One region of the Delftia sp. S65 genome, then DNA from elsewhere that is predicted to be linked to it. Evidence: riboswitches for the same ligand, from Rfam matches in the RefSeq annotation. Region 1 holds a riboswitch; the other holds the start of a gene.

Evidence for each region. Region 1 has a riboswitch for S-adenosylhomocysteine ahead of ahcY (adenosylhomocysteinase). Riboswitches for the same ligand answer to the same signal wherever they lie in the genome.
Region 2: another riboswitch for S-adenosylhomocysteine. It lies ahead of metH (methionine synthase); the one in region 1 lies ahead of ahcY (adenosylhomocysteinase).

Annotation. Positions count from the first base shown of each region.
Region 1 is NZ_JACVUR010000014.1:94,015-100,980, forward strand. It holds gene IAE24_RS14355 (sensor histidine kinase) at 1-2,067, shown strand, start outside; gene IAE24_RS14360 (response regulator) at 2,094-2,837, shown strand; S-adenosyl-L-homocysteine riboswitch at 2,845-2,929, shown strand; gene ahcY (adenosylhomocysteinase) at 3,000-4,430, shown strand; gene IAE24_RS14370 (TlyA family RNA methyltransferase) at 4,588-5,775, shown strand; gene metF (methylenetetrahydrofolate reductase [NAD(P)H]) at 5,798-6,625, shown strand; gene IAE24_RS14380 (septal ring lytic transglycosylase RlpA family protein) at 6,704-6,966, shown strand, end outside.
Region 2 is NZ_JACVUR010000002.1:14,124-21,089, forward strand. It holds gene IAE24_RS02025 (DUF2195 family protein) at 729-1,100, shown strand; gene metH (methionine synthase) at 1,285-4,014, opposite strand; S-adenosyl-L-homocysteine riboswitch at 4,069-4,195, opposite strand; gene IAE24_RS02035 (FadR/GntR family transcriptional regulator) at 4,473-5,279, shown strand; gene IAE24_RS02040 (transporter substrate-binding domain-containing protein) at 5,276-6,082, shown strand; gene IAE24_RS02045 (amino acid ABC transporter permease) at 6,114-6,842, shown strand; gene IAE24_RS02050 (amino acid ABC transporter permease) at 6,839-6,966, shown strand, end outside.

The DNA.
Region 1 (6,966 bases):
CAGGCCGAGCGGGCCTCACGCAACTTCTTCAGGCGCGGCAACCTGCTGGCGCTGCGCGAGCTGGCGCTGCGCCGCACGGCCGACCGCGTGGACGAGGACATGCGCGACTACCGGCGCGAGCGCTCCATAGGCACGGTATGGCCTGCGCGTGAGCGCCTGCTGGTGGCCGTGGCAGGACACGCGGGCGACGACGCCCTGGTGCGCCAGGTCGCGCGCATGGCGCGCCGGCTCGATGCGGACTGGATGGTGGTCTACGTGGACGCGCCCCAGCGCCAGCACCGCCCACGCAGCGTGCAGGCCGCCGTGCTCAAGACCCTGGCCCTGGCCGCGCGCCTGGGCGCCGAGACGGCCACGCTGCCGGGCGCCGATGTGGCCGAGGCCCTGGTCGCCTTCGCGCGCGAGCGCAACGCCAGCCGCCTGGTACTGGCCCAGCCGCCGCGCCCGGCATGGTCGCCCTGGCGCTGGTGGGGCCGCAGCCTGCCTGACCGCATCGTCCAGCTGCATCCCGACATCGACGTGCTGGTGCTCTCCGGGGGCTCCAGCGCGGCCCGGACCGAGGCCGCGCCTGCCGCACCGCTGCGGCGCAGGCCGCTGCCCTGGAAGGGCTATGCCGGCGTGACCCTGGCCTGCTTGACCGCCACGGTGCTGGCCGAGCAGCTGCTGCGCATCTTCGACCCGGCCAACGTGGTGATGCTGTTCCTGCTCATCGTCGTGCTGTCTTCGTTGCGCTGGGGGCGTGGCCCGGGCGCCTGGGCGGCGCTGCTGTCGGTACTGTGCTTCGACTTTTTCTTCGTGCCTCCGCGCGGATCCTTCCATGTCAACGACACGCAGTACCTGTTCACCTTCGTGCTGATGCTAGGCGTGGCCCTGGTCTGCGGCCAGCTCATGGCGCGGCTGAGGCATGAGGCGCGCGTGGCGGCCGAGCGCGAGCGGCGCGCGGGCGCCCTGGCGCGGCTGGCGCGCGACCTGTCGGGCGCGCTCACGCAGGAGCAGGTGGTGGAGATCGCGCTGCGCACGGTCTCGGGCGTGTTCGACGCCCAGGCCGGGCTGCTGCTGCCCGATGCCGACGAGCGCCTGCGGCCCGCGGGCGGCGGCCCCTGCCCCATGGACGACAGCATTGCGCGCTGGGCCATGGACCATGGCCAGCAGGCCGGCCAGGGCACGGACACGCTGCCGGCCGCACCGGCCCGCTATGTGCCGCTGGCCGCACCTGTGCGCATGCGCGGCGTGCTGGTGCTGCAGCTGCGCGCGCCGCAGCGCCTGGAGGTGCCCGAGGAGCAGCGTCTGCTGGAGGCCTGCGCCAGCCAGGTGGCGCTGGCGCTGGAGCGCCAGCACTTCGTGGCCGTGGCCCAGCAGACCCAGATCGCCATGGAGGGCGAGCGCATGCGCAACACCCTGCTGTCGGCCGTCTCGCACGACCTGCGCACGCCGCTGACCACCATCCTGGGCGCGGCCGAGGCCGCGCAGCGCCATGTGCCGCCGGGCGGCGCGGCCGACATGCTGGAGCAGGTCCGCATCCAGGCGCAGGCCATGCAGCGCCTGGTGGAGAACCTGCTGGACATGGCGCGCCTGCAGCAAGGCGGCGTGCACCTGCAGCGCGAATGGCTTCCGCTGGATGAAGTGGTGGGCAGCGCGCTGCGCCAGATGCGCGCGCGCCTGGGCCAGCATCCCGTGAGCACCGACGTGCCCGCCAGCCTGCCGCTGCTGCAGCTCGATGCCCTGCTCATGGAGCGCGTGCTGGTCAACCTGCTGGACAACGCCGCCAAGTACACGCCGGCCGGCACGCCGCTGGCCATCAGTGCGCGTGTGCAGGATGGCGAGCTGCTGCTGTCCGTGCGCGATGGCGGGCCGGGCCTGCCATCGCACCTGCCGGTGGAGACGCTGTTCGAGCCCTTCACGCGCGGCACGGCCGAGTCCACCGTCTCGGGCATCGGCCTGGGCCTGGCGCTGGTGCGCAGCATCGTCGAGGCGCATGGCGGGCGCATCGAGGCTGCCGCCGCACGGCCCGGCCCGGGCACCATCTTCACGCTGCGCTTTCCCGTGCCCGAGCAGCCTGCGCTGGATTAGAGTCCCGCCATGCACGAAAGCACCCCATGAGCACGCCCGCCAACCGCATCCTGATGATCGAGGACGACCCCGGCATCCGCCGCTTCGTGCGCCTGGTGCTGGAAGACGAAGGCTGGCAGGTCTTCGAGGCCGACAGCGCGCGCCGCGGCCTGATAGAGGCGGCGAGCCGCCAGCCGGACCTGGTCATCCTCGACCTGGGCCTGCCGGACGCCGATGGCAAGCAGGTCCTGACCGAGCTGCGCGGGTGGTCCTCCGTGCCCGTGCTCGTGCTCTCCGCGCGCGAGCGTGAGGACGAGAAGGTGGCCGCATTGGATGCCGGCGCCGACGACTACCTGGTCAAGCCCTTCGGCGTGCCCGAGCTGCTGGCCCGGCTGCGCGTGATGCTGCGCCGCCGCCAGCAGCTGGGCGCCGCCGGTGGGGCGGGCGGCACCGCCGCGTCCAGCAAGGTGCACTTCGGCCCGGTGCAGGTGGACCTGGCCACGCATGAGGTGCGGCGCGCGGGGCAGCCGGTGCACCTCACGCCCATCGAATTCCGCCTGCTGGCGGCCCTGATCGCCGCCCAGGGCCGTGTGATGACCCACCGCCAGCTGCTGCTGCAGGTCTGGGGCCCCGAGTACCTGAGTCGCGCCCACTACCTGCGCGTGCACATGGCCAATCTGCGCCAGAAGATCGAGGACGAGCCGGCCCAGCCGCGCCACCTGGTGACCGAGCTGCAGGTGGGCTACCGGCTTGTGGGGCTGGGCGGTGAGGCATCCCCGGGATCGGTATAATCGGCGCCTCTCTGAGGAGCGTTGCAGCGGCCCCCACACATCAGGCGTGGTCGCGAGGCTCGGAGTCATACCTGCAACGACGCTCGCCCACGCTTTCTGTGCGGTGAGCTTTTTTTCGTCTCCCGCAGAACGTGGTTTTTCATTCATCTTTTGGAGAAAACCATGAACGCTGCTGTTCGTCCCGTTTCCGCCGACACGGCCATCGCTGACATTTCCCTCGCTGCCTGGGGCCGCAAGGAAATCCGGATCGCCGAAACCGAAATGCCCGGCCTGATGGCCACGCGCGAGGAATTCGCCGCTGCCCAGCCCCTCAAGGGCGCGCGCATCACCGGCTCGCTGCACATGACCATCCAGACGGCCGTGCTGATCGAGACGCTCAAGGCCCTGGGCGCCGAAGTGCGCTGGGCGTCGTGCAACATCTTCTCGACGCAGGACCACGCTGCTGCCGCCATCGCGGAAACCGGCACGCCCGTGTTCGCCATCAAGGGCGAATCGCTGGCCGACTACTGGGACTACACCCACCGCATCTTTGAATTCGGCGCCGCCGGCACCGAAGGCGAAGGCCCCAACATGATCCTGGACGACGGCGGCGACGCCACCATGCTGCTGCACCTGGGCATGCGCGCCGAAAAGGACCTGTCCGTGCTGGACAACCCCGCCTCCGAAGAAGAGAAGATCGCCTTCGCCGCCATCCGCGCCAAGCTGGCCCAGGACCCCACCTGGTACACGCGCAAGAGCGCCCACATCATCGGCGTGACTGAAGAGACCACGACCGGCGTGCACCGCCTCAACGAGATGTCGGCCAAGGGCACGCTGAAGTTCCGTGCCATCAACGTCAACGACTCCGTCACCAAGAGCAAGTTCGACAACCTCTACGGCTGCCGCGAATCGCTGGTGGACGGCATCAAGCGCGCCACCGACGTGATGATCGCCGGCAAGGTTGCCGTGGTGGCCGGCTACGGCGACGTGGGCAAGGGCTGCGCCCAGGCGCTGCGCGCGCTGTCGGCCCAGGTCTGGGTCACCGAGATCGATCCCATCAACGCCCTGCAGGCGGCCATGGAAGGCTACAAGGTCGTGACCATGGAGTGGGCAGCCGACAAGGCCGACATCTTTGTGACCACCACCGGCAACCGCGATATCATCCGCCACGAGCACATGGTGGCCATGAAGAACGAAGCCATCGTCTGCAACATCGGCCACTTCGACAACGAGATCGACGTCGCCTCCATCGAGCAGTACCAGTGGGAAGAGATCAAGCCCCAGGTGGACCACATCACCTTCCCTGACGGCAAGAAGATCATCCTGCTGGCCAAGGGCCGCCTGGTGAACCTGGGTTGCGCCACCGGCCACCCCAGCTTCGTGATGAGCGCCTCGTTCGCCAACCAGACCATCGCCCAGATCGAGCTGTTCACCAAGCCCGATGCCTACGAGGTCGGCAAGGTCTACGTGCTGCCCAAGATCCTGGACGAGAAGGTCGCCCGCCTGCACCTGAAGAAGGTCGGCGCCATGCTGACCGAACTGACGGACGGCCAGGCTGCCTATATCGGCGTGAGCAAGCAGGGTCCCTACAAGCCCGAAACTTATCGCTACTAAGCACCCCCTGAGGCGCTGACGCGCCTTCCCCCTCTCTATCCGCTTCGCGGAGGAGGGGGACGACGCCCTCGCTGCGGGGCGGCCCTTGCTTGGCGTCCCTGAGTTGGGTCGCGCCGGTTTCGGGCATTAGTCAACTGAGATTTCCTGGAGCGACGCTATGCGCGCAGATGTATTTTTGGTGGAAGCCGGCCATGCGGCCACGCGCTCGCAGGCGCAGCGGCTGATTGCAGGCGGCGTGCAATGGCGCATGACGCCGCTGACGCCTTGGAAGAAGGTTGCCAAGAACGGCGACGAGATTCCTGCGGGTGCCGAGCTGCAGTTGCTGGACGGGGCCGAGGCCCGGTTCATCTCGCGCGGCGGGCTGAAGCTGGAAGGCGCACTGGCGGCCACCAAGCTGTCGGTGCAGGGCCTGCGCTGCCTGGACGTGGGCCAGAGCACGGGCGGTTTCACCGACTGCCTGCTGCAGGCGGGCGCCGCCCAGGTCATCGGCGTGGACGTGGGCCACGGCCAGTTGCATGACCGGCTGCGCTCGGATGTGCGTGTGATCTGCGTCGAGGGCGTCAACGCCCGCGCGGTGACGGCCGAGGGCCTGCAGGAGTCCTGCGAGGAAGTGCTGTCCGAACGCTGGGAAGAAGATCCCGACGACAACGACACCCAGCCCGTGGCGCCCTATGCCTGGATGCGCAACGGCGGTCTGGTCGATGAAGACTACGACGACAGCGACGACGCCAAGGAAAAAGAGATCGAGGCCTTCAAGGCCGAGCGCGCGGCCAAGGGCAAAGCCCGGGAAGAAGGCACGGTGGCCACGCAGCGCCGCCGCCGCGCCGAGTTTGCCGACGTGGACATCACGCCGCAGTTCGACTTCGTCACGGGCGATCTGTCCTTCATCTCGCTGACCCTGGTGCTGCCGGCCGTCACGCGCCTGCTCAAGCCGCATGGCCAGCTGCTGATGCTGGTCAAGCCGCAGTTCGAACTGCAGCCGGGCCAGGTCGGCAAGGGCGGCATCGTGCGCGATGCGGCCCTGTTCACCGAGGTGGAGCAGCGCATCCGCACCTGCCTGGGCGAGCTGGGCCTGGAGGTCAAGGGCTGGATGGAGTCGGCCATCGAAGGCGGTGACGGCAACCGCGAATTCTTCGTGCATGCCCAGCAGGCGGCCGTGGTGAAGGAGCCAGAGCAGCCTGAAACGCAGGACGAGGATGAACCCCGTTCGGCCGTGAAGGCCGCGCCCAAGCGCGTGTCCCGCACCGTGCTGCGCGAGCAGCGCAACGAGCGTGTGATCGACACCAGCACCGAGTTCGGCGTGCCCGGACCTGGGCGCGCCAAGCTGCGCAAACGCAACGAATGAAACACTGAGCAGTGAGTCTTACATGAGCTTTCCGATCAGCTTCGAATTCTTCCCGACCAAGACGCCCGAAGGCGCGGCCAAGCATGTGCAGGTGCGCAAGAACCTCTATGCACGCAAGCCCCAGTTCTGCTCCGTCACTTATGGCGCGGGCGGCTCCACGCAGGCCGGCACCTTCAACATGGTGCGTGACATCCAGAGCGAAGGCGTCAGCGCGGCATCGCATTTCTCCTGCGTGGGCGCCACGCACGACAAGGTGCGTGCCGAGCTGCAGGAGCTCAAGGCCATGGGCGTGCGCCGCATCGTCGCGCTGCGCGGCGACCTGCCCAGCGGCTATGGCCTGGGCGGTGAATTCCAGTACGCCAGCGACCTCGTGGAATTCATCCGCCGCGAGTTCGGCGACTGGTTCCGCATCGAGGTGGCAGCCTATCCCGAGGTCCACCCGCAGGCGAAATCCCCACATTCCGATCTGGAAGCGTTTGCGGCTAAAGTGCGCGCTGGCGCGGATTCCGCGATCACCCAATATTTCTACAATGCCGACGCCTACTGCCGTTTCGTTGATGCGGCGCGCGGCATGGGGCTTGATGCACCGGTTGTTCCCGGCATCATGCCCATCACCAGCTCTACGCAGCTGATGCGCTTCTCGGACGCCTGCGGCGCCGAGATCCCGCGCTGGATCCGCCTGCGTCTGCAGGCTTACGGAGATGACACGGCGTCCATTCGCGCCTTCGGCCTCGATGTCGTGTCCCGTCTATGCGAGCAGTTGCGCAGCCAGGGCGCTCCCGGGCTGCACTTCTATACGATGAACCAGAGCGTCGCCACGCTGGAAATCTGCGATCGATTGGGCCTTTGAGCGCGCAGCCACTGCGCCGGCCCCGGGCGGCCCTCTAGAACTTGGGAACGGTCAGGCGTTCCCTGGAGGTTTTTGCCCATGGATCGTAATTTTCGACGCCTGCATTGGCGCTGGCTGGCCATGTGTGCCATCACCGCCACCCTGGCTGGCTGCGCACCGGCTCCCGTGGCCGAAACCGATGCCGAGTCCGGCGCCCTGATGGCCGGTTCTGCTGGTGCAGCAGGTGCCGAGGCCATGGCTGAAGGCCAGACGCCTGCGGCCGTTCCCTCCGCAGGCAAGCGCAGCAGCCGCGCCTCGCGGGCCACACCGCCTGCCAGCAGGTCCGCGGATGCCAGGCCCTC
Region 2 (6,966 bases), on a different contig from region 1:
TACCTGAATGCAATTGCAGCGAATTGGTATACAAGATCGTTACAGCATGTCGCAAAAACACGTTCCCTCCAACTTGCCTCCGAGGCAATAAGCGCATTAAGCTGCCCCGAGCTCTGATCCAGATGAAGCTTATAAAGCTGGATGGCATCAAACCGTGGTTACCGAGAAATTCGACTGATGCGACTTTAGAAAATTGGAGGGACCGTTTGTGATACCAGATATGGAGTTTGATGGGCAGAAGCTGACATGGAATGGCTCGGGTAGCTTCAAGGCAACGACAGGACTTCCAGGTTTTCAGATGCCAGAAAATCAGTGCATCAAAGACAGCGGACCAATTCCGGAGGGGGTGTACAAGGTGCTCGTCACCGACCGTGGGGCGGCGAAGGACGACGGTGCGGGAAGATGCAACCTGTCTCCCGGATGGGGAGTCCAGACGATTCCACGCGGAGCTGCCGCTGGAAGCTGCGAAGCCTATTGGGCAAACTGGGGGCAGAACCGGGCACGGATGGAGCCTGCCGACGCTCAAACGCGCATCGCTTGCAACCCCGTTCGCAGCGGCTTTTATCTGCATGATTCAACCAAAGGCTTCAGCCACGGGTGTATTGAGGTTGAGCATAGATTCTTCCCGATTCTTCGGTCGAAGGCGAAGTCCAGTTCACGTAGCTATTTCATCCTGAAAGTCAATTACGTCCCGGCAAGAGTGACAAACGGAGGCACACGTGCATAGCATGGCTCGATTTTTAATATGGTCTGCCTTGTTCGGTGGATCTGCCTTTGCTGCCCATGCCGACCAGATAACGTTTCAGAACGATCTTTCAGCCTGCGTGTCGATCACGGCGACGAAGACTTCCACAGAGTCCAACGTGGTGTGGGCGAACACCCGTGTTCAACTGCGCAAATCGATTGGCGAGTGCGGATGCCTCTCGGCTCTGGCGACCTACACGAGCAGCGTGAACCGAGGGGGCGTCCGGCAGGTACTGCAGGAAGGCCTGATCGACCTGGGCAGCGGGGGGGAGAGAAAACTCGTCCTTGCGACCGACCCGGCCCTGGTCGCCAACAAGGAGGTGCGGGTTCGGCTGGCGTGCACCGGGCCCTTGTAGGGCATCCTGGCCCCGGCAGCATCGGCGCGCGCTTGAACGCTCAGCCGGATCACATCTTCTGATCGACTGCCTGCGCCGCTGGCGCGCCCTGTCCGCTATTCCAGTCAAAGATGAATGCCTTTGTCCAAAATAGCGAGAAATCGCACGCCTGACCGGCGTAGCCAAGCCAGCGGTCAACCCAATATCAGGCGAGATTCGGCGCCAGCAGCCTGCGCAGTTCCTCGATGTCCATGCCCCGGCGCGCGGCCATGTCGGCGAGCTGGTCCTCGCCGATCTCGCCGACGTTGAAGTAGACGGAGTCGGGGTGGCCGATGTAGAAGCCGCTGACGCTGGAGGCCGGGTTCATGGCCAGGCTTTCGGTCAGCGTCATGCCGATCTCGTCTGCCTTGAGCACGGCGAACAGGTCGGTCTTGGCGCTGTGGTCGGGGCAGGCCGGGTAGCCGGGCGCGGGGCGCACGCCCTTGTACTGTTCCTTGATCAGCGCTTCGTTGCTGAGGTCCTCATCGGGCGCATAGCCCCACAGGTCCTTGCGCACGCGCTGGTGCAGGCATTCGGCGAAGGCCTCGGCCAGGCGGTCGGCCAGGGCCTTGAACATGATGCCGGAGTAGTCGTCCAGCGCGTCTTCGAACTCCTTGTCCTTCTTCTCGGCGCCGATGCCGGCCGTGACGGCGAACAGGCCAGCGTAGTCCTGGATGCCCGATTCCTTGGTGGCCACGAAGTCGGACAGGCAGCGGCTGGGGCGCATCACGGGCTGGCCATCCGGGCCTTCCACCATCTGCTTTTCGGTCTGCTGGCGCATGCCGTACCAGGTCATCAGCACCTGGCTGCGGGACTCGTCGGCGTAGAACTCGATGTCATCGCCCACGCGGTTGGCAGGGAACAGGCCGATGGCGCCGTTGGCCTGCAGCCAGCGGCCTTCGATGATCTTCTTGAGCATGGCCTGGCCGTCCGCCAGCACCTTGCGCGCCTCGACGCCCACGATCTCGTCGTCGAGGATGGCCGGATAGGGGCCGGCCAGGTCCCAGGTCTGGAAGAACGGGCCCCAGTCGATGTACTCGGCGATCTCGGCCAGGTCGAAGTTGCGGAACACGCGCCGGCCCAGGGCGCGCGGCGCCACGGGGGCCTGGGAAAAGTCCACGGGCGTGGCGTTGGCGCGGGCCTTTGCCAGAGGCCACAGCGGTGTCTTCTTCTTGTTGGCGTGCTGGGTGCGGACCTTGTCGTAGTCGGCCTGGATCTCGGCCAGGTAGTTGCCCTTGTTCTCGCCCAGCAGGCTCTGGGCCACGCTGACGCTGCGCGAGGCATCGGGCACGTAGACCACGGGGCCTTCGTACTTGGGCGCGATCTTGACGGCGGTGTGCACGCGCGAGCAGGTGGCGCCGCCGATCAGCAGCGGAATCTTCTTGATGCGGAAGTAGTCGTCCTTGTGCATCTCGCCGGCGACGTATTGCATCTCTTCGAGGCTGGGCGTGATCAGGCCCGACAGGCCGATGATGTCCGCGCCCTCGGCCTTGGCCCGGGCCAGGATCTCATGGCAGGGCACCATCACGCCCATGTTGATGACCTCGAAGTTGTTGCACTGCAGGACCACGGTGACGATGTTCTTGCCGATGTCGTGCACATCGCCCTTGACGGTGGCGATGACGATCTTGCCCTTGCTGGACACGTCCAGGCCCGCCGCTTCCTGCTGGCGCTTTTCCTCTTCGATGTAGGGCACGAGGTGGGCCACGGCCTGCTTCATCACGCGCGCCGACTTGACCACCTGGGGCAGGAACATCTTGCCGGCGCCGAACAGGTCGCCCACGATGTTCATGCCGTCCATGAGCGGGCCTTCGATCACGTGCAGCGGGCGGCCGCCGCCCTGCACCACGATCTGCTGGTAGGCCTCTTCGGTGTCGACGACGATGAAGTCGGTGATGCCGTGCACCAGGGCGTGCGACAGGCGCTCGCCCACGGTCTTCGGGTTCTCGGGCGTGCCGCGCCATTCGAGCTTCTTGCTGTCGTCCTTGGCGGCGCCCTTGGCGGCGTCGGCGATCTCCAGCAGGCGCTCGGCGGCGTCAGGGCGGCGGTTGAGCACCACGTCTTCCACGCGCTCGCGCAGCTGGGGCTCCAGGTCGTCATAGACGCCGACCATGCCGGCGTTGACGATGCCCATGTCCATGCCTGCCGAGATGGCGTGGTACAGGAAGACGGTGTGGATGGCCTCGCGCACGGGGTCGTTGCCGCGGAAGCTGAAGCTCACGTTGGAGACACCGCCCGAGACCTTGGCGCCGGGCAGGTTGCGCTTGATCCAGCGCACGGCCTCGATGAAGTCCACGGCGTAGTTGTCGTGCTCCTCGATGCCGGTGGCCACGGCGAAGATGTTGGGGTCGAAGACGATGTCCTCGGGCGGGAAGCCCACCTCGTCCACCAGGATGCGGTAGGCGCGCTCGCAGATCTCGATCTTGCGCTGGTAGGTGTCGGCCTGGCCCTTCTCGTCGAAGGCCATGACCACGGCGGCCGCGCCGTAGCGCCTGATCAGCCGGGCCTGGCGCTTGAATTCATCCAGGCCTTCCTTCATGGAGATGGAGTTGACGATGCCCTTGCCCTGCAGGCAGCGCAGGCCGGCCTCGATGACTTCCCACTTGGAGCTGTCCACCATGACCGGCACCTTGGCGATGTCGGGCTCGGAGGCGATGAGGTTCAGGAAGCGCACCATGGCGGCCTTGCTGTCGAGCATGGCCTCGTCCATGTTCACGTCGATCACCTGGGCGCCGTTTTCCACCTGCTGGCGTGCCACGGACAGCGCTTCCTCGTACTGCTCGTTGAGGATCATGCGCGCAAAGGCCTTGGAGCCCGTGACGTTGGTGCGCTCGCCCACGTTGACGAACAGCGTGCCCTCGCCGATGGAGACGGGCTCCAGGCCCGACAGACGCATGGGAGGGGGAGTGAAAGAGGACGACATCAAGCTCACCTGCAAAAACGGCATGGCAACAGGTGAGCGTCGTTGGCACCGTGGGCGCGGTCCGGCCGGGAACCTGCACCTGGCCCAAGCCTGACGCGGCACGCGATCCGGTGTACGGATGGGCGGGTGCCGCGCTGCAACGCTCCTCGGGCCAAAGCCCGGGATTCTACGGCGGCTGGCGGCGGCCTGCAGTGCGGGTTTTACGCCCGCATTCGGGGCAGGCCTGCACAAAGCCATGCGGCACTGCACCAAAGCGCGGCAGCGCGGGCCGCCGGCAGCGCCTTCGGGGCGGATTGTCGATGCCCCATCGCCCCGGATTCTTTGCAGTGCCTGAGGACAACGCTCCTTTTTTTGCATCTGGCACGCAATTCGCTATCTGCTGGGTACGTGGTCTGACCAGTCAGGCCAAAACCCTCCACCCGCGCCAGCCCATGCAAAGCATTCCGATCTCGATGGCCCAGACGCTGCAGCAGCACATCCTGAGCGGCCACTATCCCGGCGGCAGCCAGCTGCCGCCGCAGCGCGAGCTGGCCCGGCAGCTGGGCATCAGCCGCGCTTCGCTGCGCGAGGCGCTGTCCATGCTGGAGGCCCTGGGCCTGGTCGAGATCCAGCCGGGCAAGGGCGTGCGCATCAACGGCCCGCACAGCGGCCGTGCACGCATGCACCGCGCCTATGCCACCCCGGCGCTGGGCACGCTGTCGCCGCGCCAGCTGATCGAGCTGCGCCTGGTGCTGGAGCCCGGCTGGGCCGCGCTGGCGGCCGTGCGCGCCGACGACAGCGGCCTGCGCCAGCTGCAATGGACCCAGTCCCAGCTGGCCCATGCCCTCGCCCGCAGCGACCTGCTGGCCGCCGCCGACGCCGATCTGCAGTTCCACCTGCTGCTGGCCCAGCTGTCGGGCAACCCGGGCCTGGTGGCCATGGCGCGCCAGCTGGAGCTGGCCATCAGCCACAGCCTGCGCCTGCCGTTTGCCTGGAGCGGCGCCGACGACCAGCCCGTGCGCGAGCACGACGCCATCGTGCAGGCCGTCTGCGCGGGCGATGCGCCGGGTGCCGCGGGCGCCATGCGCGCCCACCTGCTGTCGGCCGCCAGGCGCAGCGGCATCGATCTCGACACACCGGACGACGCGACGGCGCCCGACGCAACGGCGCCCGACGCGACGGCGCCCGATACATCTGCGCCCGACCCTGACCCGCTTTCCTTTCGCCTCACCCCACCTCCCGAAGGAGCTTTCGCATGACTTCCCCCCTGACACCCCGCCGCGCATTCATCCGCACCGCCCTGGCGGCCGCCACCCTGGCCGCTGCCGGCCTGGGCGGCGCAGCCCATGCCGACATGCTGGCCAACATCCAGAAGGCCGGCGTGCTGCGCGTGGCGATTCCGCAGGACTTCCCGCCCTTCGGCTCGCTGGGCACCGACCTGAAGCTGCAGGGCTATGACATCGACATGGCGGCCCTGGTGGCCCAGGAGCTGGGCGTGAAGGTGGAGCTGGTGCCCGTGACCAGCACCAACCGCATTCCCTTCCTGACCACGGGCAAGGCCGACATCGTCATCTCCAGCCTGGGCAAGAACGCCGAGCGCGCCAAGGTGATCGACTTCACCCAGGCCTATGCGCCCTTCCCCAAGAGCGTCTACGGCCCCAAGGACGTGAGCATCAAGGCCCCTGCCGACCTGGCCGGCAAGACCGTGGGCGTGACGCGCGGCTCCACCGAGGACCTGGCCCTCACGCAGGTGGCGCCGGCCTCGGCCACCATCAAGCGCTACGAGGACAACAACGCCACCGCGCAAAGCTATCTGACGGGCCAGGTGCAGCTGGTGACGCTGGGCAACATCGTGGCCAACGCCGTCAACGAGCGCACCAGGCTGCGCCAGCTGGACGTGAAGTTCGCGGTCGAGGACACGCCCTGCTACATCGGCGTGGCCAAGGGAGAGCCGGCGCTGCTGCAGAAGGTGGACGCCATCATCACCAAGCTCAAGGCCGACGGCCGCCTGACCGGCCTGTCCCAGCGCTGGATGAAGATGCCGCTGCCCGCCACCCTGTAACCGCTGCGCCCCTGTTCCCGGAAATCCTTCCATGGCCTATCAATTCGACTTCGGCGCCGTGTTCGACTACAGCGGCCTGCTGGCACAGGGCGCAGGCTTCACGCTGGCGCTGACGGCGGCGGGCGCCGTGCTGGGCGGCGCCATCGGCGTGGCCGGCGGCGTCAGCCGCGCCTGGCGCATTGCGCCGCTGCACTGGCTGTTCAAGGTGTACGTGGAGGGCATACGCAACACGCCCTTCCTGGTGCAGCTGATGTTCGTGTTCTTCGGCCTGCCTTCGCTGGGCGTGCAGATCAACGAATGGCAGGCCTGCCTGCTGACCACGGTGATCAACCTGGGCGCCTACATCACCGAGATCGTGCGCGCCGGCATCCAGGAGACGCCGCGCGGCCAGCTGGAAGCCGCTGGCGCGCTGGGCATGGGCCGCTGGGCGGTCTTCCGCCATGTGGTGCTGCGCCCTGCGCTGCAGCGGGTCTGGCCCTCGCTGAGCAGCCAGATCGTGATCGTGATGCTGGGCACCTCGGTGGTCTCGCAGATCGCCGCCCAGGACCTGACGTTTGCGGCCAACTTCATCCAGTCGCGCAACTTCCGCGCGTTCGAGACCTACCTGGTGGTGACGGCGGCGTACTTCGTGCTGGCCCTGGCACTGCGCCAGTTGCTGGCCTGGATAGGCCAGCGCTTCGTGGTGGGCCGCCGCACGCCGCGTGCAGCCCGGCCCGCTGCACCTGCTGCACCTGCAACCACTGCCGGAGACGCCGCATGATTGCCGACATTCCCCTGCTGCCCATCCTGGCCAAGCTGGCCGAGGGCCTGCTGGCCACGCTGGCGCTGACGCTGCTGGCCTTCGTGCTGGGCGGCGCCACCGGATTGCTGGTGCTGTTCGCCCG